DNA from 2 places in the Mesorhizobium sp. CA4 genome. Region 2 is predicted to be linked to the other one. Evidence: predicted binding sites of a transcription regulator. Region 2 holds the regulator's gene; the other holds the start of a gene.
The links. Region 2 encodes PhoB, which activates phosphate uptake and scavenging genes when phosphate is short. Its sites were predicted from a motif close to TGTCATNNANCTGTCAT; they were not measured.

Region 1 (15,012 bases), on a different contig from region 2:
TACAAGCCGGCCGTCGTCGACAAGCTCCTGGCGCAGCTCGGCAGCAGGCCCTGGCTCGGCGAACGGCCGCCGATCGCCGTCTTCATGACCGCCGAGCAGGGCTCGCGGCATTTCGTGCTGACGCAAGACGAGCAGCGCGGCGACGCGATGCGCGAATCCTTCGCCAATGCTGCCGGTCCGCTGCTGATGCGCGTCACCTTTCCAAAGGCCGGGCAGCTTGGCGGCCTGGATGAAAGGGCGCTCTCCGAGGCCGATATGGCAAGACTCGACAAGCTTGCGAAAAAAGCGGGAGCGGCCCGGGCGCTCGCCGGCAGCATCGTGTGGAGCGACAAGGAACTCGGCTGGATCGCCGATTGGCGGCTGGCCGACCGCGGCAAGACCTATCGCTGGCAGGCGCGCGGCGTCAGCTTCGACGAGGCGTTCCGTGTGGCGATCAGGGGCGCTGCGCAGATCCTGTCGGGGCACGGGCAACCCTGACAGCATTTCCTCGCCCCCATGAAATGGGGAGAGGCGGCTCGGCGAAGGCGAGACGGAGAGGGGGAGCGCCCTGCGAAGGCCCCCTCTCCGTCCGCTTCGCGGCCACCTCTCCCCCCGCCTTTGGCGGGGGCGAGGAACTCGCGCTTCGACGCTGGCACAATCGTGTCGCATTGGTCAGCGGCGGAGACGCGTGGTAAAAGCCGGCGCAAAAGAGAGTTTCGGCGATGAACAAATTCACCCCCGCAAAGCCTGCCGGCGCGCGCAGCGTCGACGAGATCACCGGCAGCCGGCGGCTGCGGCGCATGCGCAAAGCCGACTGGTCGCGCCGGCTGGTGCAGGAGAACCAGCTTTCGGTGAACGACCTGATCTGGCCGATCTTCGTCATCGACGGCAAGAACACGCGCGAGCCGATCGCCGCGATGCCGGGTGTCTATCGCCTGTCCGTCGACCTCGCGGTGAAGGAAGCCGAGCGCGCAGCCAAGCTGGGCATCCCGGCCATCGCCACCTTCCCCAATGTCGAGCTTGCGCTGCGCGACCAGATGGGATCGCACATCCTCGACCCGGACAATGTCATCAACCGCGCCACACGTGCCATCAAGGATGCGGTGCCCGAGATCGGCATCATTACCGATGCCGCGCTCGATCCCTTCACCAGCCACGGCCATGACGGCATCCTGCGCGACGGCATCGTCGTCAATGACGAGACGGTGAAGCAGGTCGCCGCCGCGGCCGTCATCCAGGCCGCCGCCGGCGCCGACATCATCGCGCCGTCGGACATGATGGACGGCCGCATCGGCGCCATTCGCGACGCGCTCGACGCCAACGGTTTCCAGGACGTCGCGATCATGTCCTATGCGACAAAGTTCGCCTCGGCCTTCTACGGCCCCTATCGCGAGGCGGTCGGCACCGCCGGCCTGCTCAAGGGCGACAAGAAGACCTATTACATCGACCACGCCAATTCGGACGAAGCGGTGCGCGAGGCCGAGCAGGACCTCGCCGAAGGCGCCGACATGCTGATGGTGAAGCCCGGCCTGCCCTATCTCGACATCATCCGCCGGCTGAAGGACGAGCTGCAGATGCCGACCTTCGCCTATCAGGTGTCGGGCGAATATTCGATGATCAAGGCAGCAGCCGCCAATGGCTGGATCGACGGCGAAAAGGCGATGCTGGAATCGCTGCTTGCGCTGAAGCGAGCCGGCTGCGACGGCGTGCTGACCTATTTTGCGCCGGTGGTGGCGCAGATGCTGAAGGGCTAGATTCGCTTCGCGATTTTGGAATTCTAGCGGGATTCGTTAGGATGCACCCATGAGCAGGAATGAAGTCATCGAACGGTTGCGGAAGAACGCAGATGCCATCAGGGGCATGGGCGCGGTATCGCTTTATCTGTTCGGGTCGGCCGCGCGCGGCGATGCGCATTCGGACAGCGATCTTGATCTTTTCATAGACTATGATCCGTCGCGGCGTTTTTCCTTGATCGATCTCGTCGGCATCAAACAATTTCTGGAAGAGAAGATGTCGACCGAAATCGACATCACCACAAGGGACAGCCTTCATCCAATGCTGAAGGCGGATATCGAACGATCGGCGGTGCGCGTATTTTGATGGCACCACGTCGGATCAAGCCGATCCTCGCAGAGATCATTGCGGCTCTGGATGGCATTGCTAACGCCACAGCCGGCAAGACATTGGAAGATTTCCGTGGTGACTGGCTGCTGCGCCACGGCGTCGAGCGAGGAATCGAGATCATTTCCGAGGCGACGCGGCACCTCCCAGACGACCTGACGGCTCTTGCTCCAGAAATCCCATGGAAGCAGGTCCGCGGCATAGGCAACATTTTGCGTCATGAATATCATAAGACTTCCGATGCCATCGTCTGGACTGTCGTGACAGACAACTTGCCGGCACTACGCGTTGCCGTTGAACGCATTCTTGACGCTGCCGACCAATAGATTCGCAAGTATGGCTAGAAAATTCCGCTTGCATTCTGCAATCAGCCAGGCTACGCCATAACCGCTTGCAAATTGCAATCAGATGAGGAGGCAGCCATGTCCAAGCTGCGTGTCAATGCTTTCACCCTGTCGCTCGATGGTTACGGCGCCGGTCCTGATCAGACCCTTGAACACCCGCTCGGCGTCGGTGGCGAAAATCTGCACAAATGGATGATCAAGACCCGCTCCTTCCACCAGATGATCGGCAAGGATGGCGGGACCACGGATACAGATAACGAGTTTGCCGTGCGCAGCTTTGAGAATGTCGGCGCCTGGATCCTGGGCCGCAACATGTTCGCGCCGAGCCGCGGCGAATGGCCGGACGACAATTGGAAAGGCTGGTGGGGCGCCAACCCGCCCTACCACGTGCCGACCTTTATTCTGACGCACTACAAGCGCGCGCCGATCGAGATGGAAGGCGGCACGATTTTCCATTTCGTCACTGACGGCATCCATTCGGCGCTCGAACAGGCGAAGGCAGCGGCCGGCGGCAAGGATGTGCGCGTCGGCGGCGGCGTTTCGACCGTCCGGCAATACCTGCAGGAGAGCTTGATCGATGAGATGCATCTGGCGATCTCGCCTGTCCTGCTCGGCTCGGGCGAGCACCTCTTCAACGGCCTCGACATGCTGAAGCTGGGGTACCGGTGCACGGAACAGGTGGCGACCTCAGATGCGACGCATGTGATGGTTGGACGGGCGTAGACATGGCTTTTTCTCCCCGTCACTATACGGGGAGAAATGCCCGGCAGGGCAATGAGGGGCAGCGCTGCCGTTTGAGATTGGTGATAAGCTATCGATGGCGAATTAGGGCCAACCACCCGCGCCGCGCCGCCCCTCATCCGCCCTTCGGGCACCTTCTCCCCGTGGAACGGGGAGAAGGAAAAATGGCGCTCAATACTTCTCCGGCACGTAGAGTTCGCGCGGCAGGACCTGGCGCTCGTATTCCGGGTTGAAGACGCGCTCCGGCAGCGTGATGTCCTCATGCGGTACCTCCTCATAGGGCATCTGCTGCAACAGATGGTCGATGCAGTTCAGCCGCGCCCGCTTCTTGTCGTTGCCCTCGACGATGAACCAGGGAGCTTCCGGAATATTGGTGCGGGCGAAGGTCTCTTCCTTGGCCTTGGTGTACTGCTCCCAGCGCACGCGCGACTGCAGGTCCATGGGCGAGAGCTTCCACTGCTTCATCGGATCGTGGATGCGCATCAGGAAGCGCATCTGCTGCTCCTCATCGGTGATCGAGAACCAGTATTTCACCAGCGTGATGCCGGAGCGAACCAGCATGCGCTCGAATTCAGGCACGTCGCGGAAGAACTCCTCGACCTGATCGGCATCCGCAAAGCCCATCACGCGCTCGACGCCGGAGCGGTTGTACCAGGAGCGGTCGAACAGCACGATCTCGCCGCCTGCCGGCAGATGCGGCACGTAGCGCTGGAAATACCATTGCGACTTCTCACGCTCGGTCGGCGCTGGCAATGCCACGACGCGGGCTATACGCGGGTTGAGCCGCTGCGTGATGCGCTTGATGACGCCGCCCTTGCCGGCGGAGTCACGGCCCTCGAAGATCACCACCAGCTTCTTCTTGTGGTAGGCGACCCAGGACTGCAGCTTGATCAGTTCCGACTGCAGCCTGAGCAGCTCGCGGAAATAGGTCATGCGCTCCATGGAAGGCGGATGCGACTTCTTGTAGATCTTAGCGATTTCGAGCGAGAGCGCCGGTTCGGAAATCTCCAGCTCATAGTCTTCGTCGAGCGTGTCCTCGAGTTCGGCTTCGAGCCAGTCCTTCGCCCCGGAATTCGGTTTCAATTCATTCATCGCGCAACTCCGTCCTGCCTGTCAGCCATCATCGCTTCGGAATGCCGCGCCGGCGCCGAACGGACATTCCTTAAGCCGACTGAGATACAGAGGCGCAATGACGGTTTTATTGCAATCGACCGGCAGCGAAGTCGATATAGCAGATATGTGATCGACCCGTATCGATAGCGGGGCGACAAGCGGCGGGAATTGTCCTACAAATCCCCTTGCCTCTTTCCGGCGCTCGCCACGGCGCTTCTTCAAACAAATTGCGAGGACCGACATGGAATACCGCACGCTCGGCCAATCCGGCTTGAAAGTCTCGACATTGACGCTTGGCACCATGACCTTCGGCGGCGCCGGTCCGTTCGCCGCCGTCGGCAATTCCGACCTCGCGGAGGCCAGGCGCATCATCGACACCTGCATCGATGCCGGCATCAACCTCATCGACACCGCAAACGTCTATTCCAATGGATTGTCGGAAGAGATCATCGGCGAGGCGCTTGGCGGCAAGCGCAAGAACGATGTGCTGATCGCGTCCAAGGCGCGCATGCGCATAGGCAGCGGCCCGAATGACGAGGGCCTGTCGCGTCACCATCTCATCCGCGAATGCGAAAAAAGCCTGAAACGGCTCAGGACCGATGTCATCGACGTCTATTTCGTCCATCAATGGGACGGGCTCACCCCGGTCGAGGAGACGATCGCGGCGCTCGACACCTTGGTCAACCAGGGCAAGATCCGTTACATCGGCTGCTCCAACTGGTCGGGCTGGCAGGTGATGAAGGCGCTTGCTGTCAGCGACAACCGCCATCAGACCCGGTTCGTCACCCAGCAGATCCACTACACGTTGGAAGCGCGTGAAGCCGAATACGAATTGCTGCCGATCTCGGTCGACCAAGGCGTCGGCGTGCTGGTCTGGAGCCCGCTGGCGGGCGGACTGCTCTCCGGCAAATACCATCGCGACAGCCCGACCGCGCGCCAGATCGGCGGCTGGACGGAACCGCCGATCCGCGACGAGGATCGTCTATGGCGCATCGTCGACGTGCTCTCCGACATCGGCAAGGCACGCGGCGTCTCAGGGGCGCAGGTGGCGCTTGCCTGGCTGCTCGGCCGTCCGGCTGTAAGCGCGCTGGTGATCGGCGCCCGGAACGAGGCACAGCTCAAGGACAATCTCGCCGCGGCCAGCCTGTCGCTCAGCGAAGAGGAGCGACAGCGCCTCGATGAGGTCAGCCGGCCGCCGGTGCTTTATCCCTATTGGCATCAGCAGTTCACGGCCAGGGACCGTTTCGGGCCCGCCGACAAGGTGCTCGACCGCTCTCATGCTTAAAACGCTCAGCCGGCGATAAAGCGCCAGACTTCCGCGTCGGGCTTAATCTGCCCGCTCAGCACGAAATATTTATAGAGGACGAGCAGCGAGATCGCCTGCTCGTCCTGCTCATTGCCGAATTTGCGGCAATAGTCGTTGGCGGCGGCGGTTATCCGCCCGGCCTCGGCGGGGTGTTTTTCGAAATAGGCTACCTTGTCGACCAGGTCAGAGAAATCCGGCTGCAGCGGCACATAGTGAACGTTGGGCTCGACCTGGGCTTCCGCAAACCAGGTTTCGTAGGTCGGTTCCGGCATCAGGCAGAGCGAATTGGAGCTCATGATCCATTTCAGGTTCGTCGCGACATCATTGCCCTCCAGCGAGACGATGTAGCGATAGCACCGCTGCTGCTCGATGTTCAGGTACGGCTTGCGGTATCCGTCGGGCGCGTCAGCCCTGTGGGAACCCGCATTGCAAATCGGCAGGTTGGCGGCCTTTTCCACGAAGCGGGTGCGAAGCGGATTGTTGAGATGACCGCGCCAGACCACCATTGGGCTCTTGTCGGCAAAAGACAGCTCGTCGGGCGGCATGTAAAAGTGACGAAACTTATTCAGCTTCATCAGCACGCCGTTGGCATTGTCGTCGCCGATGGGCCGGTCCTTGACGATCCTCGGGAGCTCGGGAACGCCGACGACGTCGCCGAACTCGAAATCGATCAGCAGGCTGGGATCGAAATAGCGGGCGAATTCCTTGAGGTCGTAATAATACATGCTGGAAGAGGTCGGCAGCTTGCCGATGGCTATGGCGTCCGGACTGGGCACGAACGGCTCTTCCAGCTTGTTGTAATAGTTCAGTCGCTCGCGAACCGTGTTGCCTGAAAGCCTAGCTTGCTCGAGCCGGCTGGCCAGACGGCCGCGAAACAGCGATTGCGGTGCGCGGTCACGCGCGAAATTGCGCGCGTAGTAGAACAGCTTTGCGGCGGTTCGAGAGAGTGTGGCCATGTGTCCGGGAGTTCAGCAAGATGGTCAATGTAGTCGGCCTTCATCCCCCTCGTCTCCTACAGCATTCTCCCGGCCATGTTGCAAGCCTGCTAATGCGATTGGCCACAGGACAACTTACGCCGCGACGACGGCGAATCCTCTGGCGCGCAATCCACGCCGGTCGTCATGCAACGAGGTGACCAGCCGGTCGCGACTGCCGGCGATGTGAGCGGCAAGCAGCCGCGCCGCTTCCTCGGCATCGCCGCGCCGGACCGCGGCGAGGATAGCGTGGTGCTCGGCCCAGGCGCGGTCGAGCGCCTTCTCATCGCGCACCTCCAGCCAGCGCGCGCGTGACAGTCTCGTCATCGCATCGCGAACGGCCCTGAGCAGAAACTCGTTGCCGGAAAGCCTCGCCAATTCGATGTGGAAATCCAGGCCGACGCGATGCCATTCCTCGCGCGGCGTCTCAGCATCGCAGGAATCGAGCATCGCCGCGATCACGTCGATCCCGCTGCGGTCCTCGAGCGCCGCCGTCAGGCGAACCGCCGCGACTTCGACCGCCTCGCGGTAGACGGCGATCTGCCCGAGTTCGGCGAGGTTGATTGGCGCTACCGTCCAGCCGCGGCCGTCGCGGGCGATCAGGCCTTCCGTCTCCAGGCGCAGCAGCGCCGCCCGCACCGGCGTGCGCGAAGCGCCAAACCGACTCTCGATCCAGCGCTCGGTCAGCCGCTCGCCCGGGCCGATCTCCAAACTGAGGATCATCTCGCGAAGCTGCCTTTCGACATTTTGCATCTGCGACATTTGTCGTCCCGTTTTCCAAGCCGTGTTGACAGCGGCAAGTGTCAGGTCCATGACGGATACCAGCTTGGTATCCCAAATTGGTATCCGTAACAACCCCAGCATTGGCACGCGTGACATGACGCCCAGCGAATCCGAACAGAGCGGCTTCAACATCCATTGGCGGCGCAATCTCGCCGTCTGCTTCGCCGGCTCGTTCAGCACGCTCGTCGCCATGACGCTGCTGCTGCCGTTCCTGCCGCTTTACGTCGAGCAGCTCGGCGCCGAGGGCCACGCGGCGATCGTGCAGTGGTCTGGCATCGCCTATGGCGCGACCTTCTTCGCGGCCGCGCTGGTCGCGCCCTTGTGGGGGCGGCTTGGCGATCGCTACGGCCGCAAGCTGATGCTGGTGCGCGCTTCGTTCGGCATGGCGATGTGCATGTCGCTGACCGGCATGGTTGAGAGCGTCTGGCAGCTGGTGCTGCTTCGGCTGCTAATCGGTTTTGCCGGCGGCTATTCCTCGGGCTCGACGATCCTGGTGGCGATGCAGACGCCGAAGGAGCGCTCTGGCTGGGCGCTGGGCGTGCTGGCGGCGGGCATCACGGCGGGATCGCTGGTCGGACCGCTGCTCGGCGGCCTGTTGCCGCCGCTGATCGGCATTCGCGCGACCTTCCTGCTTTCCGGCGGCGTCATCTTCCTGGCGTTCCTGGCGACGACTTTCCTGATCAAGGAGAATCCGCCGGCGCCCAAGCCCGCCTCGACGACGAAGCCGAAAAGCGGCTGGTCGCAGATCCCCGACAAGCGGCCTATCGTCGCCATGCTGGCCACCGGCATGCTGCTCGCCTTCGCCACCATGTCGATCGAGCCGATCATCACCGTCTATGTGCAGCAGCTCGTCGAGGACCAGAGCAAGGTGACCATGGTCGCAGGCGTCGTCATGTCCGCGGCGGCGCTCGGCACCATCCTGTCGTCATCCTGGCTGGGGAAACTCGCCGACCGCGTCGGCCACTGGAACGTCGTGGTCGGTGCGCTGGCGGTCTCGGCATTGCTGCTCATTCCGCAGGCCTTCGTCACCAATGGCTGGCAGTTGATCGGCCTGCGCTTCCTGATGGGCCTGGCGCTGGGCGGGCTGTTGCCCTGCATCACCAGCGTCATCCGCCACAACATCCCCGACGGGATCGGTGGCAATGTGCTTGGCCTGGCGATTTCGGCGCAATATGTCGGCCAGGTCGCGGGGCCGCTATCCGGCGGCTTCGTCGGCGGGCATTTCGGCATGCGCGCGGTGTTTCTGGGCACAGCGGTGCTGATGGCGCTCGGCGCGGTCTACAACTGGATTGTCCAGTCGCGCCGGGCGCGGCATATGCTGCTCGAAGCCGGCGAATCCTAGCCGGCGCCTCCACCTAACCGCAGCATGGAGCATCCAGATGAGCCTTACCGGGCAAGCATCAGACGGCGGGAGCCGCATCCTCGTGCTGGCAGCGGGCCTCGTCGGCGCGGCCGGCGTGGCGCTGTCGGCGACGGCGGCGCATCGCGGCGGCGCCTTCACCGGCACGGCGGCCAATTTCCTGCTGATGCATGCGCCGGCACTCCTTGCCATCGGCCTTGTCGGCGGCAACCGCTGCCTCAGGATCGCCAGCCTCGTCCTGTTCGCGGGCCTGCTTCTGTTCTGCGGCGATCTGCTGGCCCGCGACTTTCTCGGCTCGCGGCTGTTCCCGATGTCGGCGCCGATCGGCGGCACACTTTTGATCGTCGGCTGGGTAGCGATCGCCGTCTCGGCGCTGCGGCGTCCTCGACCGTAGGTATTTCCGGCGACCGTTTTTAACCGGCGCGCCGCTTGCGCTTGCTCGCAGGCAGGTGGTTGGCGCGGCGCCGCTCGGGCTGCTCGGTTCCGCGCGTGATGCCCCAATAGTTGCGGTAGATGTCCTGAAACAGATGACCAATCGGATGCATGACTGCTTCTCCTCAAGTTGAATCGATCCAATGCATGGATGCAAAAATGGCTGCGGTTCAGCCGCGCTTGCGCTCCACGAGGAAGCGTGGCTCGCGACGCCAGGGACCCACTCTACCGCGCCGCTTCTCGCTGACGGCAGCCGAGGCGATGCTCCAGTCGTTGTGGTAAAGTCCTCGAACAAATAACTCACCGGATGCACGAAAGCCTCCCGTTGGAACCGCTCCATCAAAAGCGGATGACTTGGATCGATTCAAATCATAGGCCTCAATCGCGCGACGTCAAGCGGAATTTGAATCGATCCAACAAAAATGTTAGATGACCGGCAACAATTCAGCGGTCATGTTCTTTCCGTGACCGGATTCGGAGGAACGAGATGGCATCACTCCTCGAAGGCCAGGCAAGACCCATCAGGCTGGCCGACATCGCCAAGGCCGCCGGCGTGTCGCATGGTACGGCCTCGAACGTTTTCAGCCGCCCCGAGATCGTGCGCGCCGAAGTGCGCGAGCGGGTCAAGGCGGTCGCGGAGCAGATGGGCTATGCCGGCCCGGACCCGAAAGGCCGGCTGCTGCGCGCGGGCAAGGTCAACGCCATCGGCGTCGCCACCACCGAGCCCCTCTCCTACTTCTTCGACGATCCCTTCGCCCGCGTGATGATGGCCGGCATTTCCGAAGCCTGTGACGCCACCGGCGCGGGCATCGCGCTGGTGTCTGCCGCCAATCAGGAAAAGCTCGCCTGGAACGTCCAGAGCGCGCTTGTCGACGGTTTCATTCTGTTCTGCATCGAAGGCGGCTCGCGTCTTGTCGACCTGACACGCGAGCGCAGGTTGCCCTTTGTCGCGCTGGAACTCGGTTTCCAGGACGAAACCGTGTCGGCAATCGGCGTCGACAATGTCGCCGGCGCGCGGCTCGCGGCGCGCCACCTCGCCGAGCTCGGTCATCGCCGCTTTGCCGTGCTGTCGCTTGGCTTTGCCGACAATCGCACCGGCTTCGTGACGCCGGAGGTGGTTCGCAGCGCCGTTTATACCGGCACGCGCGATCGCCTTGCCGGCTATTTCGAGGAGCTTTCCGGTTTCGGTATCGATACGGCGAAAATCCCGGTCTATGAGACGGAGAACGAGGAAAAAAGCACCAGGGCCGGTCTCGAGGCGATCTTCGCCAGCGGCCAACCGCCTACCGCCATCCTGGCGATGTCGGACCGCATGGCCCTGATCGCCATCGACTGGCTGAGAGCAAGGGGCTTGGCCGTGCCCGGCGATGTTTCCATTGTCGGTTTCGACGGCGTGCCGGACGGCGCGCTGTCCACGCCGCCACTGACGACGATCGCCCAGCCGATCACCGAGATCGGCCGGCGCGCCGCGCGCATGATCCTCGATCATGACGGCGCCGTGCGGCGCGAGACGATGGGGGTCGAATTCGTCGTCAGAGGCTCGACCGGTCCCGCTCCGAAAGCCTGAGCACGCTCAGGCGATCTGCACGGAAGTCCACCGGGGGCGCTTTACCTGGGCCGCGTCAGTAACCGCCTATCCTCACCGGCACTGGGTGCGCGCCGAACGGCGCACGCCCGGGCTCCTCGCGTACCCGCTTGGCGCGGGACGGGCCGAGGCCGGCAAGCCATTCGAGATAGAGCGCGAGCGCGAGCTGCATGGCGATGCCGGCTGCGATCAGCAGCGTATCGTAGGCCAGGCCTCCCGGATTGATCAGCTTCAGCACCTGCGCCGCCATGGCCAGCAGCGTGCCGGCGACGAACACAGGCAGCGAGCGCTTGCCCAGGATCGCCAGGGGGTTGTCGGGCCGGACTCGGAACAGGTTGGAAACCGTCGGCAGCGCCACGATCAGATAGCTGACCGACAGAATGTGCAAGAGCCGCGGCAGTGACAGGAAGGTCTTGTCGAAGCCGCCGATCACCACCGGCAGGTTGAACCAGGTGATCTGACCCCAGAGCGGACTGTGCACCCAGATCGCCGCGCCGACCACATAGATGCCGGCGGCGCCAAGCAGCCACGGATTGACCGGGATCCGCCCGCCGCGCTTCACATGCAGCATGGCGGCAAGGCCGATGTTGAACAGGAACTGCCAGGACAGCGGGTTGAGAAACCAGAGGCCGGGCTCCGGATAGTTCGGTGGCGCGATCTGCCAAATGCCGGCGGCGAGCCAGAGCAGGCCGGACACGATCAGCGCCGGCATCGGCCGATAGCTGACGAACAGCACGAACGCAGGCGCCGCCAGAAGCAGCGCCGCATAGACCGGCAGGATGTTGTTGTAGCCGAGCTGGTGGCCAAGCATGACGATGCCGACCAGCGCCTGCGGCGTGTTGCGCATCAACGGCTCGATGTTGATCATCGTCAGCATTTCCGGCCGGTGCACGAACAGCGCGGCGGCGCAAAACAGCGCGATCACCACCATCGTGATGACGATGTGGGAGATGTAGAGCACACCGGCGCGCCGCCACATCTTCAGCGTCGCGAGCAACCGGCCGCCCGGCTTGAACTTCGTGCCGTAAGCCAGCGCCACCGAGATGCCGGAGATCAGCACGAAGGCTTCGGCCGCATCGGAGAAGCCGAAATTCTTGTAGGTCCAGTCCTCGAAGACCGTGCCGGGAACGTGGTCGATGAAAATGGTGAGCAGCGCGAGCGCGCGCAGCACGTCGATACGTGTGTCACGATCGTTGATACGCGTATCGCGCTCTCCGACCCGCTTATCGCGGTCGTTAGGAACAGGGGTGGTCATCGACAAAAGGCCTCAAAGCTGGTTGTTCATAGCCAGCAATGCGACCCCCGGGGCGCACCGCTTCGATTCCTCCCGTGGGAGTGTATCGCCGCAGAAACGGACTGAAATGCGCCCGGTTCAATCAACTTTCGCGGAGCGCGAAAACAATCCGTTTTGAAGCCGGCAAATCAACAAATCTCTCATGGAATCAAGTGGATATGAGCGCTTCCGAATATAACGACGAAAACAGCATCCTGCGCCGGGATCTCACCTTCCCCTACCGTCTGCTGAGGCCGGCAAACGCAAGCGGCGAGTGCCTGTTCGTGCTGCATGGGTCAGGTGTCGACGAGACGACGATGCTACCGCTCGCGAGGCAGATCGCGCCGCACGCGGTTATTGTGGCAGCGCGCGGCCGCATCCGCCAAGAGGAAGGATTTCGCTGGTTCGAGCGAATCACGCCGACCAGCTTCGAGCAGGTCTCCATCCGTGCCGAGACATCAGCCTATGCCCAATTCGTGACGGACGTCGCGGAGGTGCAGGGGCTCGACCTGCAGCGCGCGACTTTCCTCGGCTATTCCAACGGCGCCAATGTCGCCTCCAGTCTGATGCTGCTCCACCCCGGACTGGTCAGCCAAGCGGCGCTGTTGCGGGCGATGCCGGTGCTCGACAAACCGCCGATGACCGACCTCGGCGGAACACGTGTCTTGATCGTCGCCGGCGCCGCCGACCAGACCTATGGCCCGTTCGCGCCCGCATTGGTGACGCTGTTCAGCGAGCGCCACGCCGAGGTCGACGCGCGCATCGTCTCCTCGGGCCATGAATTCGGCGATGCGGACGCCGCGATCGTGCGGCAATGGCTGGCAGCGCCCGTAGCGGCCGCCTGATCTGGCCGGCCAGGCGGGCTTCGGTGCGGCAATCAAAAAGGTCGACCCCGCTCGCAATACGGGTTCAGGAGCATCGTCCGGGCACGCGTCGAGGAACGAGTGCTCGATCGGCCGCCAGGGGAAAGCCCTCACCCCTGCCCCATCCGGTTCCAGGCGTCCAGACCGGCGATCTTGTAAGCCTCGGCCAATGTCGGGTAGTTGAAGGTGTTGTTGACGAAGAAGTCGACCGTGCCGCCGAGATTGATCACCGCCTGGCCGATATGGATGAGTTCGGTGCCCTCGCCGACGATATGGGCGCCGAGCAGGCGGCGCGTCTCGACCGAGAACAACAGCTTCAGGAAGCCGCTTGAGACGCCCATGATGTGACCGCGCGAGGTCTCGCGAAAACGCGCAAGGCCGACCTCATAGGCGGCGCCGCTTTCGCGCACCGCGGTGGCGGCAGTTTGACGCCGAAGGCATGGCAGGCCGCCACCCGGCCCTGCTCCATCGACGTCGAGGCAAGGCTCGGGAAGCCAATGACGTCGCCGGACGCGTAGATGTTCGGCACGCTGGTCTGAAAGGTGTGCGGGTCGACCTTGATGCGGCCGCGGGCGTCGGCCTCGATGCCGACCATGTCGAGGCCGAGGCTGGCGACGTTGCCGGTGCGGCCGGCGGCGTAGAGCACCATCTCGGATCGGATGGTGCGGCCATCCGCCAGCGTCACCTCGGCGTGGTCGGGTTTCGAGGCGACCTCCCTCACCGTGCTGCCCAGCCGGATGGTCATGCCGCGGTCGCGCATCTGATGGATGAAGTCGTCGACGATCTCGCGATCGATGAAGTCGAGGATGGTGTTGCGTGGCTCGACCAGTGTCACCGGGACGTCGAGCGCGGAAAAGATGGTGGCGTATTCGACGCCGATGACGCCGGCACCGATCACCGTCAGCGTGCGCGGCAGATGATGGAGCTCCAGCATCTCGTCGCTGTCGAAGACCCGCTTCCTGTCGAAGGGCACGTCGGCCGGCCGGTGCGGCCTGGTGCCGACGGCGATCAGCGCATTGGCGAAGCCGACCTCGCTGTAGTCGCCATTCTCGGCGGTCAGGCTGGCCTTGTTCGGCGTAAGGAACTTCACTGCGGCGCGCGCGCTCTTCACCGTGTTGCGCATGAACTGATGCTGCAGCACCTCGACCTCATGGTCGAGCGTCTTGTGCAACCGGTCGACCAGATCCGAGATCGAAATGTCCTGCTTGACCCGGTAGCCGCGCCCGTAGAAGCCGCGTTCGCGCCAGCCCGAGAGGTTGAGCACCGTCTCGCGCAGCGTCTTCGACGGGATGGTGCCGGTATGCACGGAGACGCCGCCCAGGCACCGGCCCCTGTCGACCACCAGCACCGACTTGCCGAGCTTGGCCGATTGCACCGCGGCGCGGCGGCCCGAAGGGCCGCTGCCAATGACCAGCATGTCGTAGTCCATGAACCGTCCCTTTGTGCGCCGCAGCAAGCTAGACCGGGAAGAATGTCATGTTCAACAGCCAACACCATTCCCCGACGGACGAATCCGCAATGCAACCGAATGCATGCGAAACCTTAACTGGACAGCAAGGCTTACGTGCAATGGTGCCAGCGAGGGATCACTTGGGGTAACAGAGTTGGCGATTTACAAAAGTGAGTCCCTTATCAGGACAGAAACGGGGTTTTGGTCCGGGCTGCGAAGCAGCGAGACCCTCACCGATCTGCGCGAGGGCCTGTTCCGTTTCATCGCGCTGGCCGTCGCCGCGGTCTTCGTCTATCGCGGCGCGTACCATATGGTCATCGATCCGGGCCGGCTGAACATCCTCCTGCTCATGATCTCCGACGTGCTGACCTTTACCTGGCTGCTGCTGGCGCGCCGACCGATTGTCCGCGACTGGAGCCCTTTCACGGTGTTCATCTCGCTGACGGCCGGTTTCGGCTCGGGTTTCGTATCGCTCCAGGACGGCATCGCCATCATCCCGCTCTATATCGCGGCGCCGCTGCAATTCCTGGCGCTGTGGCTGGTGATCTGGGGCAAGATGTCGCTCGGGCGGTCCTTCGCTATCCTGCCGGCCAATCGCGGCGTCGTCACCGGCGGCGCCTACCGCTTCGTGCGGCACCCGATCTATGCCGGCTATCTGGCGGGGCACATCCTTTTCCTGCTTTCGAGC
Region 2 (15,012 bases):
GCGCCTGCGTCGATCGCAGCAGCGACAGATGCAGGTCGATGCGGCTTTCGATGCGGTTCAACGCGTCATCGGCGGTGCCCTCGAACTTGATCCGAGCCGCCTCCTGCGTCGCGAAATAAGCGAACCCTGCCATCGTCAGGCTGATCAGCGCGACGGCGACAAAGGCAACGATCGGAAAGAGCTTCTTCAATTCAAAGATGCGGCCCGTGGATGGTCAACGATCTTTATGGGCAAGTCTCCCCGCCAATACAATGGCGCGGTCAAATCATCACCGCGGTTGGTACATCACGTACCGTTAATTAGCCGGCTATCTGTCAGTTTTTATGCCGCGATCTTCAGCGCGCCTGGACCCGGAATGGCGCCCGGCGGGCATTTGCCCAAAATGATCATGCCGAGCACCTCGTCCTGGGTGACATCGGTGGTGCGCGCGGTGCCGACCACTTGGCCGTTCTTCATCACGCAAACCCGGTCGGCGAGATCGAAAACGTCGTGGATGTCGTGGCTGATCAGGAAGATGCCGATGCCTTCAGCCTTGAGCTGCTTGACCAGTTCGCCGACCTGCGCCGTCTCCTGCGGGCCGAGCGCCGCCGTCGGCTCGTCCATGATCAGGATGCGGGCGTTAAACAGGATTGCGCGCGCGATCGCTACCGATTGCCGCTGTCCGCCCGACAGCTTGATGACCGGCTCCTTGAAGCGCTGGAAACGCGGATTGAGCCGGCCCATCACCTTGCGCGCCTCGGCTTCCATGGCGACGTCGTCCAGCGTGCCCCAGCCCGTCATCAGCTCGCGGCCGAGGAAGAGATTGGCCGCGGCATCGACATTGTCGGCCAGCGCCAGCGTCTGGTAGATCGTCTCGACGTCGTATTTTTTGGCGTCGCGCGGATTGGAGATCGAAGCCTCCTCGCCATTGATGAATATCTGCCCGCTGTCGCGCTTATAGGCGCCGGACAGGATCTTGATCAGCGTCGATTTGCCGGCGCCATTGTGGCCGAGCAGCGCCATCACTTCGCCGGGGAAGAGATCGACCGACGCATCGTCGACGGCGCGGATGCCGCCGAACGCGATCGAGATGTTGCGCATGTCAACCAGCGGAACGCCGGCGGGAGCGGTCTTGTCGGCCATGATCCTTTTCCTCCCGTTGCTCACACGCGCTTGCGATAGAGGGTGTCGAGCCAAACCGCCACGACCAGCACGGCGCCCACCACGATGCTCTGCAACGGCGAGTCGACGCCGAGCAGCACCATGCCGGACTGCAGCGACTGCATCAGAAGCGCGCCGAGCATGGCACCGAGCACGGTGCCCGAACCGCCGGCAAGCGAAGTGCCGCCGATGACGGCCGCGGCAATGACCAAAAGTTCGTCCAGCGTTCCGAGCGCATTGGTGGACGAATTCTGCCTGGCGGATGAGATCGCAGCCGCGATCGTCGCCAGCACGCCCATGATCATGAACACCTTCATGGTGATCCAGCGCGTGTTGATGCCGGCGAGGTTGGCCGCTTCCGGATTGCCGCCGATGGCAAAGACATAGCGGCCGAAACGCGTGCGCTTGGTGACGAAGGTCATGATCAGGCCGACGGCAACCGCCATCAGCACCGGAATGGCGATGCCATGCGCGATGAACAGCCCGCCTTCGGGGATGGTGATGTTGTTGGCGGCGGCGTAGCGGTTCACGATGCCGACGGGCCATGGATAGGAGTTGGCGAGCCACACGGCGCCGAGGATGATCGCGCAGGTGACCGTGGCAAGCAGCGTCTCGGCCCAGACCGGGCGCAGCGGGAAGCGGAAGCGCTTGCGCTGCACGCGGCCGTTGAAATGCATGAAAATGACCGCCAGACAGGCGACGATGCCGACGGCCCAGCTCCATTTGGCGCCGATCGAGCCTGCCGGGCCGCCGCCCATCAGCTGGAAGGTGGCGTCGAGCGGCGCAACGGTCTGGCCGCTGGTGACCCACCAGGCGGCGCCCCGCCATACCAGCAACCCCCCCAGCGTGACGATGAAGGCCGGCACTTCGAGATAGGCGATGACGAAGCCCTGGAAGGCGCCGATGATGAGGCCGAGCGCCAGGCCGATCAGTAATGCCAGGACCCAGATCCACGGGTTGCCGAGCTCAAGCCCGACAAAGCGAACCAGGAAATGCACCTGGGCAAAGCCCATGACCATGCCGATCACCCCTTCGGCTGATCCAACGGACAGGTCGATGTTGCGCATGACGATGACCAGCACCATGCCGGAGGCCATGATCGCCACGGCCGACGTCTGCACTGACAGGTTCCAGAGATTGCGCGGCGTGAGGAAGGTGCGGCTGTCGAAGTCGAGCGGGTTGACGCCGAGCCGCAGGCTGGAGATCACATGCAGCCCAACCCAGATCAGGAGCAGCGCGCCGATCATGCCCAGCATGCGGGTGTCGAGCTCGGTCGCCTTCAGGAACCGGGCCACAGTGCCGAATTCCGACGCGCGCGCGGTGTCCGCCGGTTGGGTAGACGTCGTGTCGGTCATGATTTCCTCCCGCCGGCTTGCTGTCTGGGGCGGATGCCGGAACTCAGCCTAGAAGCTAGCCGCCTGAGGCGGAACCGCAATCTTTTGAGAAAACCCCGCGGCTTTCAGGCCGCGGCGCAATTCGTGAGATCGAATGTCGGCAAGGCTTAGTTGCAGACCGTGACGCTGCCGGCGGCAACGCCCGCGCAGACCTCGTCCTTCTTGATCCAGCCGGCGTCGATGACGACGTTGAGATTGTCCTTGGTAATCGCGACCGGCGTCAGGAAGAGCGACTTGACGGTGTTGCCGCCAGGCGTCGTGAAGTCCTTGGCGCCGGCGATGTCGCCCATCTTCTTGCCATCGGCGAGCTGCGAAGCGATCTCGGCGGCGTTCTTGCCGAGCTCGCGCGCGTCTTTCCACACGGACACCGTCTGCGTGCCGAGCGCGATGCGGTTGAGCGCCGCATGGTCGCCGTCCTGGCCGGAGACCGGCACGGTGCCGGCCAGCCCTTGCGCCGTCAGCGCCGCGACGACGCCGCCGGCAGTGCCGTCATTGGCCGCCACGACCGCGTCGACCTTGTTGTCGTTGGCTGTCAGGAATTGTTCCATGTTCTTCTGCGCGTTGGCGGGCAGCCAGCCGTCGGTATAGGCCTCGCCGACATTCTTGATCTTGCCGCTGTCGATCGCGTCCTTCAGCACTTCCATGGAGCCCGCGAAAAGGAAGTCGGCATTCGGATCGGAGCCCGAGCCCTTGATGAAGACGTAGTTGCCTTCCGGCTTCACCTTGAACACCTCGCGGGCCTGCATGCGCCCGACTTCCTTGTTGTCGAAGGTCAGGTAGAACACGTCCTTGTTCTCGATCAGGCGGTCGTAGCCGACGACCGGGATGCCTTCGTCGAGCGCCTTCTGCACCGCCGGACCGATCGCCGAGGCATCCTGCGCCAGGATGATCAGCGCGTTGGCGCCCTGCGAGATCAGGCTTTCGACGTCGGTCAGCTGCTTGCCCGGATTGGACTGCGCGTCGGCCGAAATATACTTGTCGCCGGCGGCCTCGATGGCGGCCTTCATCGCGGCTTCGTCGGTCTTCCAGCGCTCTTCCTGGAAATTCGACCACGACACGCCGATCACCTTGTCCTTCGCCTCGGCGACCGACGCCAGCGTCAGCGACATGGCAACGCCCGCCAGAATGGCGGCTGCGAATTTCTTCATGATATCCTCCCTGCGCCGTGCGGCGCGACCCTGACTGGCCCGAAGGCCGGCACAGAGGCTTTTTTTCGAGCCTCAAAAAAATATTGGTCCAGCAAAACGACCCTGTCAACTGCGATTTTGATGGGTTTTGATGGGTCCAGGCATTTTTTCGACGTCCGCAATAATAATGACATGGACCTTGGCTTCTGCCACAATCCCTAGCGTGTCAGCGACAGGCCATGGCATCATCACAAGGCCGCGATGACCGGGAGGACGTGCAGGACAATGTCGGTCGGAATCCGTCACGACGATTTGCGCCGGCGCAACCGCGCCATGGTGATTTCGGCGGTGCGCCGCGCCGGCCAGCCATCGCGGACGGAGATTGCCGCCACCACCGGGCTCAGCCACTCGACCATTTCGGCGATCTCCGCCGATCTGATCCAGGAGGGCATCCTCGCCGAAAGCAAGGCCAGCGAGCCGACGGCGTTGAAACGCGGCCGGCCGCAGGTCGGCCTGGCGCTGAACCCCGAAGCCGCCGCGGTGCTGACCGTGGTTTTGTCGCTGAACTTCCTGTCGGTTGCCGTCATCGACTATGCCGGCCAGGTGGTTTCCGAGGAGCAGCATCGCCTGGACACGCTCGTCATGCCGCGCGATGAGCTGATCGGCGAATGCATGGCGATTGTCCGGCGCCGGCTGCAGGATCCCGACCTCGACGTGGGCAGCGTCGCCCGCATCGCCATGGGCATTCAGGGCATCACCGATACCCATTCACGCGCCATGCTGTGGTCGCCGATCACGCCGCTGACCGATATCCCCTTTGCCGATCTCCTCGAGAAGGAATTCGGCATCCCGGCCACCACGGAGAACGACTGCAACATGATGGCGGTGGCGCTGCAGTGGCGCGATCCCGAGCGCTATCGCGACGACTTCATCGCCATCCTCTTGTCGCACGGCATCGGCATGGGCCTGGTGTTGAAGGGCGCGCTGTTCACCGGCACGCATTCCTCGGGCGGTGAGTTCGGCCATATGATCCATCGTCCGGGCGGAGCGCTTTGCCGCTGCGGCCGCCGCGGCTGCGTCGAGGCCTATGCCGGCAATTATGCCATCTGGCGCAGCGCCATGGGCATAAGCGAGGATGCCACGCCGACCGATGTCGGCGACGCCGACATGCGCGCGCTTGCCGCAAAGGCGCGTCAGCAGGATGGCCCCGAGCGCGAGGCCTATCGCCGGGCCGGCGAGGCGCTCGGCTTCAGCCTCGGCAGCCTGTTCGCCCTCATCGATCCGGCGCCCGTCGCCATGGTCGGCGTCAGCGCGGCCGCCTTCGACCTGATCGAACCGGCGCTGCGCGAGGCGATCGCCCAGACGGCCGGCGGCCAGCACTCCGAATCGATCTCCTTCGACACTGAGCCGAACGAACTGCCGCTGATCCGCGAAGGCTGCGCCATGCGCGCGCTGACCTTCGTCGACCAGGAGATTTTCGCGCCGGGAGGCCAGGCAAGAGCGGGCAAGCACGTCGAATAGCGGCGAGCCAGATGCCGGGATACGCTGAGATTCAGGTCAGGCCGAGTCGAGAATGGTGGGTTCCGAGAACCGGAACGGAGCGTACCTTAGGCACGTGAGTACCGGAGGCGCAGGAAGTCGCCGTTCGCCGGCCGGCCTCACCTGAATCTCGGCGTATCCCCCTAATCTTCCCTGATCGCGTAACCCGCCCCGCGGATGGTGCGGATGACGTCCGGCATGCGGCCGTTGTTGACGGCCTTGCGCAGGCGTCCGACATGGACGTCCACGGTGCGCTCGTCGATATAGATCGTCTCGCCCCAGACATTGTCGAGCAGCTGGCTGCGCGAGAACACGCGACCGGGGTGGCGCATCATGAATTCGAGCAGGCGGAACTCGGTCGGGCCGAGCCTGATCTCGCTCTTCTTGCGGTAGACGCGGTGCGACTCGCGGTCGAGCACGATGTCGCCGACCTTGAGCACGCTGGACAGCACCTCCGGCTTGGCGCGGCGCAGCAGCGCCTTGACGCGCGCCATGAACTCCGGCGTCGAGAACGGCTTGACCAGATAATCGTCGGCGCCGGTCGAGAGGCCGCGCACGCGGTCGCTTTCTTCTCCGCGCGCCGTCAGCATGATGATCGGCAGCCGCTCGGTCTCGGGCCGCATCCTCAGACGCCGGCAGAGCTCGATGCCGGAAACCGCCGGCACCATCCAGTCGAGCACGAGCAGGTCGGGAACGTTTTCCTGAAGGCGGATTTCGGCCTCGTCGCCGCGGGTCACCACTTCGACCTGGTAACCCTCGGATTCGAGATTGTAGCGGAGCAGCACCCCCAGCGGCTCCTCGTCCTCCACCACCATGATGCGTGGCGCGATCATCTGGCAGTTACCCCTGTCAGGCCGCCGGCGCCGACATTGCCGTCTCGTCCTGCTTGGGGCGGTTGGCGGGCAATTGCGTGCCGGTCAGCACATAGTAGGCGTTCTCGGCGATGTTGGTCACATGATCGCCGATGCGCTCGAGATTCTTGGCGCAGAACAGAAGATGCGTGCAAGCGGTGATGTTGCGCGGATCTTCCATCATGTAGGTCAGGAGCTCGCGGAAGACGGATGTGTATTTGACGTCGATGCGCTCGTCGTCGTTGCGAAGCTTGGCCAGCGCCGTGGCGTCGCCCACCGTATATTCCTGGATCACGGCCTGGACCTGGATCAGCACCATCTGCGCCATGGAATCGATCGAATGCGTGAGGTCGCGCGGCGCGGCGCTGACGCCGACCGAGCCGACGCGCTTGGCGATGTTCTTGGCGAGATCGCCGATGCGTTCGAGGTCACCCGCCATGCGGATCGAGCCGACCACGTTGCGAAGATCATCGGCCATCGGCTGGCGCTTGGCGATCAGCGTAATGGCGCGGTCGTCGAGTTCGCGCTGACGCGCGTCCATGATGGCGTCGTCGGAGACGACGCGCTGCGCCAGCGCATTGTCGGTCTCGAGCAGCGCCCTGGTCGATGCGCCGACCATGGAGGCGGCGAGATCGCCCATGTCATTGATGAGCCGGCTGATCTGCCTCAGATCTTCGTCGAAGGAAGCGACGGTATGTTCGGCCATGATGATGTCCTCGTATGAGCTCAGCCGAAGCGGCCGGTGATGTAGTCCTGGGTGCGCTTCTCGCGGGGCGAGGTGAAGATCTTCTCGGTCCGGTCGAACTCCACCAGCTCACCCAGATACATGAACGCCGTCTGCCGCGACACGCGCGCCGCCTGCTGCATGTTGTGGGTGACGATGACGATCGTGTAGTCGACCTGCAATTCGTCGATCAGTTCCTCGATCTTGGCGGTCGACAGCGGATCCAGCGCCGAGGCCGGCTCGTCGAGCAGGATGACCTCGGGCTTCACTGCCACGGTGCGGGCGATGCACAGGCGCTGCTGCTGGCCGCCCGAGAGGCTGAGGCCGCTGGCGTTGAGCTTGTCCTTGACCTCGTTCCACAGTGCCGCGCGCTTCAGCGCCTGCTCGACGCGGCTGTCCATCTCGGCCTTGCTGATCTTCTCATAGAGCCTGACGCCGAAGGCGATGTTTTCGTAGATCGACATCGGGAACGGCGTCGGCTTCTGGAACACCATGCCGATCTTGGTCCTGAGTAGGTTGAGGTCCTGCGAGCGGTCGAGGATGTTCTTGCCGTCGAGCAGCACCTGGCCCTCGGCGCTCTGCTTCGGATAGAGCTCGTAGATGCGGTTGAGCACCCGCAGCAGCGTCGACTTCCCGCAGCCCGACGGGCCGATGAAGGCCGTCACGCTGCGCTCGGGCAGGGACAGGTTGATGTCCTTCAGCGCTTTCGACTGGCCATAGTAGAAATTGAGGTTCTTGACCTCGATCTTGGCCTTCTCGACGGTCGTCTCGGCTGCGTTCAGGTCGGTGGACAACATCGGTTTCATCTGTCCTCTCTGCGTCCGGTTAGGCTGCGGGCGATGATGCTCAACCCGAGAACCGTCAGGGTGATTATGAGTGCGCCCGTCCAGGCCAGCTGCTGCCATTCCTCGTAAGGGCTGAGAGCGAACTGGAAGATGGTCACCGGCAGGCTGGCCATCGGGGCATTGAGATTGCTCGACCAGAACTGGTTGTTGAGCGCGGTGAAGAGAAGCGGCGCCGTCTCGCCGGAGATGCGGGCGATCGCCAAAAGGATGCCGGTGACGATGCCGGACAGCGCCGCGCGGTAGGCGACCGAGCGGATCACCACCCAGCGCGGCGCGCCGATGGCGGTACCGGCTTCGCGCAGCGCGTTGGGCACGAGATTCAGCATGTCTTCGGTGGTGCGCACCACCACGGGGATCACCAGGATCGACAGGGCGACGGCGCCGGCGATCGCCGAGAAGTGCCCCATCGGCCGCACCAGCAGCTCATAGACGAACAGGCCGATGATGATCGACGGCGCCGACAAGAGGATGTCGTTGATGAAGCGCACGATCGTCGTAAGGCGTGAGAAGCGCCCGTATTCGGCCATGTAGGTGCCGGCCAGCACGCCGATCGGCGTGCCGACGACGATGCCGATGATCGTCATGACGATGCTGCCGTAGATGGCGTTGAGCAGGCCGCCGGCATCGCCGGGCGGCGGCGTCATTTCCGTAAACACGGCCGGCGACACCCCGGAAAGCCCCTTGTAGAGCAGAGCGCCGAGGATCAGCGCCAGCCAGGCCAGGCCGATGCCCGCTGCGGTCACGCACAGCGTCATCATCACGGCATTCTTGCGTTTGCGGCTTTGGTGAAGCGATTGGGCCGTCGACATCGGTCAGGCTCCCGTACGGCTATCGATGCGCAACAGCATGCAGCGTGCGAGCGCGAGGATGATGAAGGTGATGATGAACAGGATCAGGCCGAGCGACACCAGCGAGGATGTGTAGAGGTTGCCATCGGCTTCGGTGAATTCGTTGGCGATAGTCGCCGAGATTGTCGTGCCCGGCGCGAACAGCGAGGCGCTGATGCGGTGCGCGTTGCCGATGACGAAAGTAACGGCCATCGTCTCGCCGAGCGCGCGGCCGAGGCCCAGCATGACGCCGCCCATGATGCCGACGCGGGTATAGGGAATGGTCACGCGCCGGGTCACTTCCCAGGTTGTGCAGCCGATGCCGTAGGCCGATTCCTTCAGCACCGCCGGCACCGTGTCGAACACGTCCTTGGTGATTGAGGTGATGAAGGGCAGCACCATGATGGCAAGGATCAGCGACGAAGTCAGCAGGCCGATGCCGTAGGGCGGACCGGCAAAGAGGCTGTTGAGGCCGGGGATGCCTTTGAACAGCCAGATGACCAAGGGCTGGACCGTCGTCTGCAGGAACGGCGCGAAGACGAACAGGCCCCAGATGCCGTAGATGATCGAGGGAATGCCGGCGAGCAGTTCGACCGCAATGCCGATCGGTCGCCTGAGCGGGCGCGGGCAAAGCTCGGTCAGGAAGACGGCGATGCCGATGCCGATCGGCACGGCGATGAGTATGGCGATGGCCGAGGTGACGATGGTGCCGTAGATGGGCGCAAGCGCGCCGAAATTCTCGGTGACCGGGTTCCAGGCTTCTGTGGTCAGGAAGGAGAATCCGAACTTCGACAGCGCCTCCCACGAACCGGCGATCAGCGAGATCGCGACGCCGCCGAGGAGAACCAGCACGAGGATGGCGGAAAGGCGCGTGGCCGTCCGGAAGAGCATGTCGGTGAGGGCGAAGCGGCGCACCGTCGCTTCCCTGGTCCGCATGGCGGATGATGTCGCAGCTTCGGAAACGGCCGTCATTAGCCCCTCGCATTTCGAAAGAGACAGGAGGGCGCCAAAGACGCCCTCCTTATTCCGCGATAATTACATGCCGGAGTAGAGCGGCTTGCCGTTCGCGTCGACGATGTCCTTGCTCCACATCTCTTCGACGCTCTTCACGACCGCGTCCGGCATCGGAACGTAGTCCAGGCTGGAGGCCAGTTCGTCGCCCTTGGCATAGGACCAGGCGAAGAATTTGAGCGCTTCGGTCATGGCCGCCGCGTCGTCGGGTTTCTTGTAGACGAGGATCCAGGTGGCGGAGGTCATCGGCCAGGATTCGGCACCGGCCTGGTTGGCCAGGATGACGCCATAGCCCGGCTGCGAGCTCCAGTCGGCATTGGCCGCGGCCGCCGAGAAAGCGGCGGCGGTCGGCTCGACCTTCTTGCCGTCCTTGTTGATCAAGTCGGTGTAGGTCAGCTTGTTCTGCTTGGCATAGGCATATTCGACATAGCCGATCGCGCCGCCGGTCTGCGAGACGTTGTTGGCGACGCCTTCATTGCCCTTGGCGCCGATGCCCACCGGCCATTCGAGCGCGGTGTTGACACCGACCTTCGACTTCCAGTCGGCGCTGACGTCGGCCAGGTAGTAGCTGAAGTTGAAGGTGGTGCCGGAGCCGTCCGAACGGTGCACGACCGCGATCGCCTGGTCGGGCAGCTTGACGTCGGGGTTGAGCTTCTTGATCGCTTCGTCGTTCCAGTTGGTGATCTTGCCGGCGAAGATGTTGGCCAGGGTCGGACCGTCGAGCACCAGCTCGCCCGGCTTGACGCCTTCGAGGTTGACGACCGGAACGATGCCGCCCATCACCATCGGGAACTGCGCGAGCCCGGTGGCGTCGAGATCCTGGCCCTTCAGCGGCGCGTCGGAGGCGCCGAAGGTGACGGTCTTGGCCTTGATTTGCTTGATGCCGCCGCCGGAGCCGATCGACTGGTAGTTGAGACCGATGCCGGTCTCCTTCTTGTAGGCGTCGGCCCACTTCGCGTAGATCGGATAGGGGAAGGTGGCGCCGGCGCCGGAAATGTCGGCTGCCATCGCGGCGGCCATGCTAAGGGTTGATGCCGCAGCCATTGCAATCGCAACGGCCGCCGAGCGGATGAAATGTCTCATGTGGCCTGCTCCTGTTCGGAAGATGGTCTTTCGGCACCCGTTCTATCGGCGCCCGTGAGCGCAATAGCCCTCGATTATTACAGTCGCATGACAGTTTCGTGTCAGCCCCGTAACGTCTGAAAGGGGATGTCTGGGGAAGTCGGCGGCGGCCCCGAAGGACCGGCCGGAGTTTGCCGTGGAAATCAGCGACTTGTCTGGCTTCTGAAGCAAAATTTATCCCGGCGGCCGGATCGCGGCCGCCGGGAAATAAAATCCGGACGAGAGCGCGTTGCCTGAGCACCAGAGCGGATCATGGCGTGGCCATCGCCGAAAACAGGGTCCGTTGGGGTAGAGTCGACGCTGTTTCTTGTTGGCGGTCGCTGCTCCCGCCCGTAACCGAAGAGCGGAATCAATGCCAACATTGTCCGAGCTTGGCGTTTGCTTTGGTATGGTGCGATCGCGCCATACGCGTGCGTCAGCCTCTTGCCGCCGTCCTGCCGTCAAATTCGTTCTAACCGGCGTTGCGCCGAGTCTCGACGTCCGGTCCCAGCCAGCGCTCGAGCTTTTCGAGCAGCGCCCGCGGGCTGATCGGCTTCGGCAGGTAATCGTTCATCCCGGCTTCCAGGCAGCGTTCGCGGTCGCCCTTCAGCGCATGCGCCGTGACGCCGACGATCGGCACATGCGTGCCCATGTCCTCCTCGAGCCGGCGGATGGCGCCCGTCGCCTCCAGCCCGTTCATTTCCGGCATCGATACATCCATCAGGATCATGCGCGGATTGAGCCTGCCGAAGGCGTCGAGCGCCTTGCGGCCGTTGCCGACGATCTCGAAGCGGTAACCGGTCTCGCCTAGGATCTGCGTGAACACCATCTGGTTCACCTCATTGTCCTCCGCGACTAGGATGTCGAGCCCGCGCTCCGCCTCGGCTGGGCGTGGACGCGCCCGCACCGGCGGCGGCTGCAGCATGGCGCGGTCCGATGCCGCCGCCTGCGCCGGCGCGGCTTGCGGGGGGCTGCTGCCTGCGGCGGGTTGCGCCGCGGCGCTGCTGTGGCGATGGCGCTGGATGGTCGCAACCAGCGTTTCCAGGAGAATGGAGGAGCGCGCCGGCTTGATAAGCTGCGCATCGATGCCGAGGTCGCGATAGGTGGTGTTGGCAAGCGACTGGTCGACCGAGGTCAGCATGATGATGGGTGTATGCGCCAGGCCCGCCGTGCTGCGCATGATACGCGCCATCTCGGCGCCGTTCATGCCGGGCATCTGGTAGTCAAGCACCACGCAGTCGACCGGCACGCCATAGGCGGCGGCGGCAATCAGCACCTTCAACCCCTCGGCGCCGCTTTCGGCCGCGCAGGAATCGAACGTCCACGACGCCATCTGCTCGCTCAGGATCGAGCGGTTGACGGCGTTGTCGTCGACAATGAGCACGCGTGCGCCGGTGACGTCGACCGGCATGATGCGCTGTCCGCCCTGCTCGGCCCTGGGCAGCGTGACCGTGAACCAGAAGGTCGAGCCCTTGCCCTCGGCGCTGTCGACGCCGATCTCGCCGCCCATCATCTCGACCAGCCGGGAGGTGATGGCAAGGCCAAGTCCGGTGCCTTCGTGCCGCCTGGTCGAGGACGTATCGACCTGGCTGAATTTTTCGAACACCAGCTTCAGCTTCTCTTCCGGAATGCCGATGCCGGTGTCGGTGACCGAGATGGTGAGCCTTGTTCCCGCCGGAGCCCGCTCGCCCGTGACGTCGACCAGCACATGGCCCTTGTCGGTGAACTTCACCGCGTTGCCGAGCAGGTTGGTGACGATCTGCCTGACGCGGCCGACATCGCCGACGAATTGGCCGTCGAGCCCCGGCTGGATGCGGACGATGAGCTCGAGGTCCTTCTCCTTGGCGCGCGTCGATACCAGCGTCGCCACATCCTCGATCGCCTCGGCGAGATTGAAGGGCGCCGGATCGAGCACCAGCTGACCGGCGTCGATCTTGGAGAAGTCGAGAATGTCGTTGATGATGGTGAGCAGCGCGTTGCCGGATTTGACGATGATGTCGGTGAATGTCTTCTGCTTCGGATCGAGGTCCGACTTCGCCAGCAGTTCCGCCATTCCAAGGACCCCGTTCATCGGCGTGCGGATCTCGTGGCTCATATTGGCGAGGAATTCCGATTTGGCCCGGTCGGCTAGCACGGCGCGCCGGCGTGCTTCGCTCAGCTCGGCCTCGCGCTGCTTGAGCTCGGTGATGTCGGTGGTGGAGCCGATGAGGTAGAGCGAGCCGTCCGAGGCGATCATCGCGCCCTTGCGCGCGAACTGGTGCCTGACGGTGCCGTCCGGCATCGTCACCGTCTCCTCGATCTCCTGCGTTTCGCCGGTGCGCAGCACAGCAAGATCGCCGGCGACGAAAGCTTCGCCGTCAGCGCCGAAGATCTCGACATCGGTCCTGCCGACCGCTTCTTCCCTGCTGAAGCCGGTGAGATCGCACCAGCCCTTGTTGACGTAGAATTGCCTGAGGTCCGAACGCTTGGCGTAGATCGACACCGGCACATTGTCGATGAGGCTGCGGAACACCTCGTTCTCGCTCATGCTTTGCCGCAGCGCCTGTTCGCGCGCCTTGACGTCGGTGATGTCGGTGCTGGAGCCGACCAGATGCACGGAGCCGTCGATCGCCACCAGCCGGCTCTTGCGCGTCATCAGCTGCCGCACCGTGCCGTCGCGATGGGTGACGGCCTCCTCGACCTCGCGCCCCACACCGGTCGCTACGACTTCGGCGTCGTCATTGCTGAAACCATCCGCCTCTTCCGTCGCGAAAAGCTCGCGATCGGTCTTGCCGAGGACCTCGTCCTTGGCGAGGCCGGTCAGCGCGCACCAGGCCTTGTTGACGAATTCGATGCTGAGGTCGTCCGCCTTGATGAAGGCGGCCACGGGCAGCTCGTCCATCACATGCCGATAGAGGTCGATCTGGCGCATGGAGTCGCGCAACGCCTTCTCGCGCGCCTTGATGTCGGTGATATCGACACGCACGCCGATGAACGTTCCGTCGTCGGTGCGCATGTCATAGACCTGGTACCAGCGCCCGTCGGCGTTGAGGCGTTCGTAGGCCGAGCTCGGCAAACGGTAGCGCTCGAGCATTGCGTCGAGCCAGCGCTCGGTGTCGACGCCATGCAGGCCGTCGATTTCGGTGTCGCCGCTCGAGCGGAAGTAGCCGACCGAATGGCCGAGAGCCAATGCCTCGCGGAATGTGCGGCCCGGCTGCCAGACCGGCTTCAGCGCCGGCAGCGTATCTTGCAGCTTGCCGTTGGCGAAAACGAAGCGGTTGTCCCGATCGTAGATGATGACCCCCGCGGGCAGCGACTCCAGCACGGTGGCGAGGTTCTTGCGCGCGTCCTCCGCCTCGGTCTCGCGCTGTTTCATATCGGTGATGTCGACATAGGAGATCAGTTTTTTGCCGCCGGGAAGAGGCGCCAGCGAGGCGATCAGCGTGCGGCCGTCCTTGCGCGACAATTGCCTGGAGCCTGCGTCGCCAGCCCGGATTTCGGCTTCGCGGTCGGCCACATGGCTTTGCCATGCCTGTTCCTCGCCGCCGAACGGGTCGGCGTCACGGCTGGCTTCCATCAGGTCGCGAAAGCGGCTGCCGGCCGGAGCGCGCCGCGGGTCGATCTGCCAGAAGTCGTAGAATGCCCGGTTGACCACCTCCGCCCGCAATTCGGCATCGAGAACGATGACGCCGATCGGCATCGAGTCGACCATCAGGCTGAGATTGGCGAGCGCTTCCGAGGTTCCGGCCATATTGTGGACGTCACCGAGAACGGCGCCGGTGCCGTGCATATCCGCCTTGCTCGAATCCCGCGCGCTGTCCGCCTCGACAGTTCCGTTCGTATCCGCCATTCCTACCCCCAAGGCCGAACCGTGCCCGTTCGTCGGTGGAATGTGCCCGACAAGCATTAACGATCCGATAACCATAATGATTGCAACGCCTGCCGCCCGGTGCCGTTGAGGCAGATCCGATCCTGGCGCCGGCTGCGTTAATCCGCCCGTTGGCGATCCCGGCAACGAAGCATTATAAGGTGCCTGAGGTGTTGCTAATGTTTCGTCGAATCATGGCTTTTGTCCTGTGCCCGGCGCTGCTTGCGGCGGGTGGCTGCGCGCGCAGCGACGATGGCACGGTGATCGTTCCGAGCCGGATGGACGTCAGGCGTGTCTGGGACAAGGCGCCGCCGGGAACGACCGCGTCGCGGCAGATCGCGTCGGACGTGTTTCCCTTGCCTCCGAGCCCGCCACAGGGCCTGCCGCAGAGCCCCGCTGCGCGGCGCCATTCCAGGTCCGCTCCGGCGAGGCCTTCCTACAACCAGGGTCTGCCTGATCAGTCTTCCGGCAAGCAGACCCCCCTCACCTGCAGGAATGTCGGCGAAAGCGGCAAGCGCTACCGCGTCGTCTGCGAGTAACTTTGCCTCAATCCGCCGGCCGATGCCGGCTGGATCCGCTGACCGGATTGAGAAAGACAAACCGACT

Region 1: the regulator PhoB is predicted to act here: its motif matches at 4,375-4,391, upstream of ppk2 (polyphosphate kinase 2).

What each region holds. Positions count from the first base shown of each region.
Region 1 is NZ_JAIUHK010000024.1:74,077-89,088, forward strand. Features, by position in the region: gene LB528_RS19840 (DUF2066 domain-containing protein) at 1-477, shown strand, start outside; gene hemB (porphobilinogen synthase) at 702-1,733, shown strand; gene LB528_RS19850 (nucleotidyltransferase family protein) at 1,783-2,079, shown strand; gene LB528_RS19855 (DUF86 domain-containing protein) at 2,079-2,426, shown strand; gene LB528_RS19860 (dihydrofolate reductase family protein) at 2,523-3,167, shown strand; gene ppk2 (polyphosphate kinase 2) at 3,357-4,277, opposite strand; gene LB528_RS19870 (aldo/keto reductase) at 4,540-5,583, shown strand; gene LB528_RS19875 (glycosyl transferase family 90) at 5,589-6,560, opposite strand; gene LB528_RS19880 (GntR family transcriptional regulator) at 6,675-7,340, opposite strand; gene LB528_RS19885 (MFS transporter) at 7,456-8,703, shown strand; gene LB528_RS19890 (DUF423 domain-containing protein) at 8,741-9,115, shown strand; gene LB528_RS30265 (hypothetical protein) at 9,135-9,266, opposite strand; gene LB528_RS19895 (LacI family DNA-binding transcriptional regulator) at 9,641-10,720, shown strand; gene LB528_RS19900 (OpgC family protein) at 10,776-11,993, opposite strand; gene LB528_RS19905 (alpha/beta hydrolase) at 12,191-12,856, shown strand; partial or broken gene LB528_RS19910 (NAD(P)(+) transhydrogenase (Si-specific)) at 12,985-14,303, opposite strand; gene LB528_RS19915 (methyltransferase family protein) at 14,479-15,012, shown strand, end outside.
Region 2 is NZ_JAIUHK010000004.1:87,907-102,918, reverse strand. Features, by position in the region: gene LB528_RS04830 (CHASE domain-containing protein) at 1-190, opposite strand, end outside; gene LB528_RS04825 (ATP-binding cassette domain-containing protein) at 322-1,122, opposite strand; gene LB528_RS04820 (sugar ABC transporter permease) at 1,143-2,495, opposite strand; gene xylF (D-xylose ABC transporter substrate-binding protein) at 2,642-3,682, opposite strand; gene LB528_RS04810 (ROK family protein) at 3,947-5,182, shown strand; gene phoB (phosphate regulon transcriptional regulator PhoB) at 5,344-6,033, opposite strand; gene phoU (phosphate signaling complex protein PhoU) at 6,050-6,757, opposite strand; gene pstB (phosphate ABC transporter ATP-binding protein PstB) at 6,778-7,581, opposite strand; gene pstA (phosphate ABC transporter permease PstA) at 7,578-8,429, opposite strand; gene pstC (phosphate ABC transporter permease subunit PstC) at 8,433-9,419, opposite strand; gene pstS (phosphate ABC transporter substrate-binding protein PstS) at 9,483-10,541, opposite strand; gene LB528_RS04775 (response regulator) at 11,032-14,388, opposite strand; gene LB528_RS04770 (hypothetical protein) at 14,586-14,945, shown strand.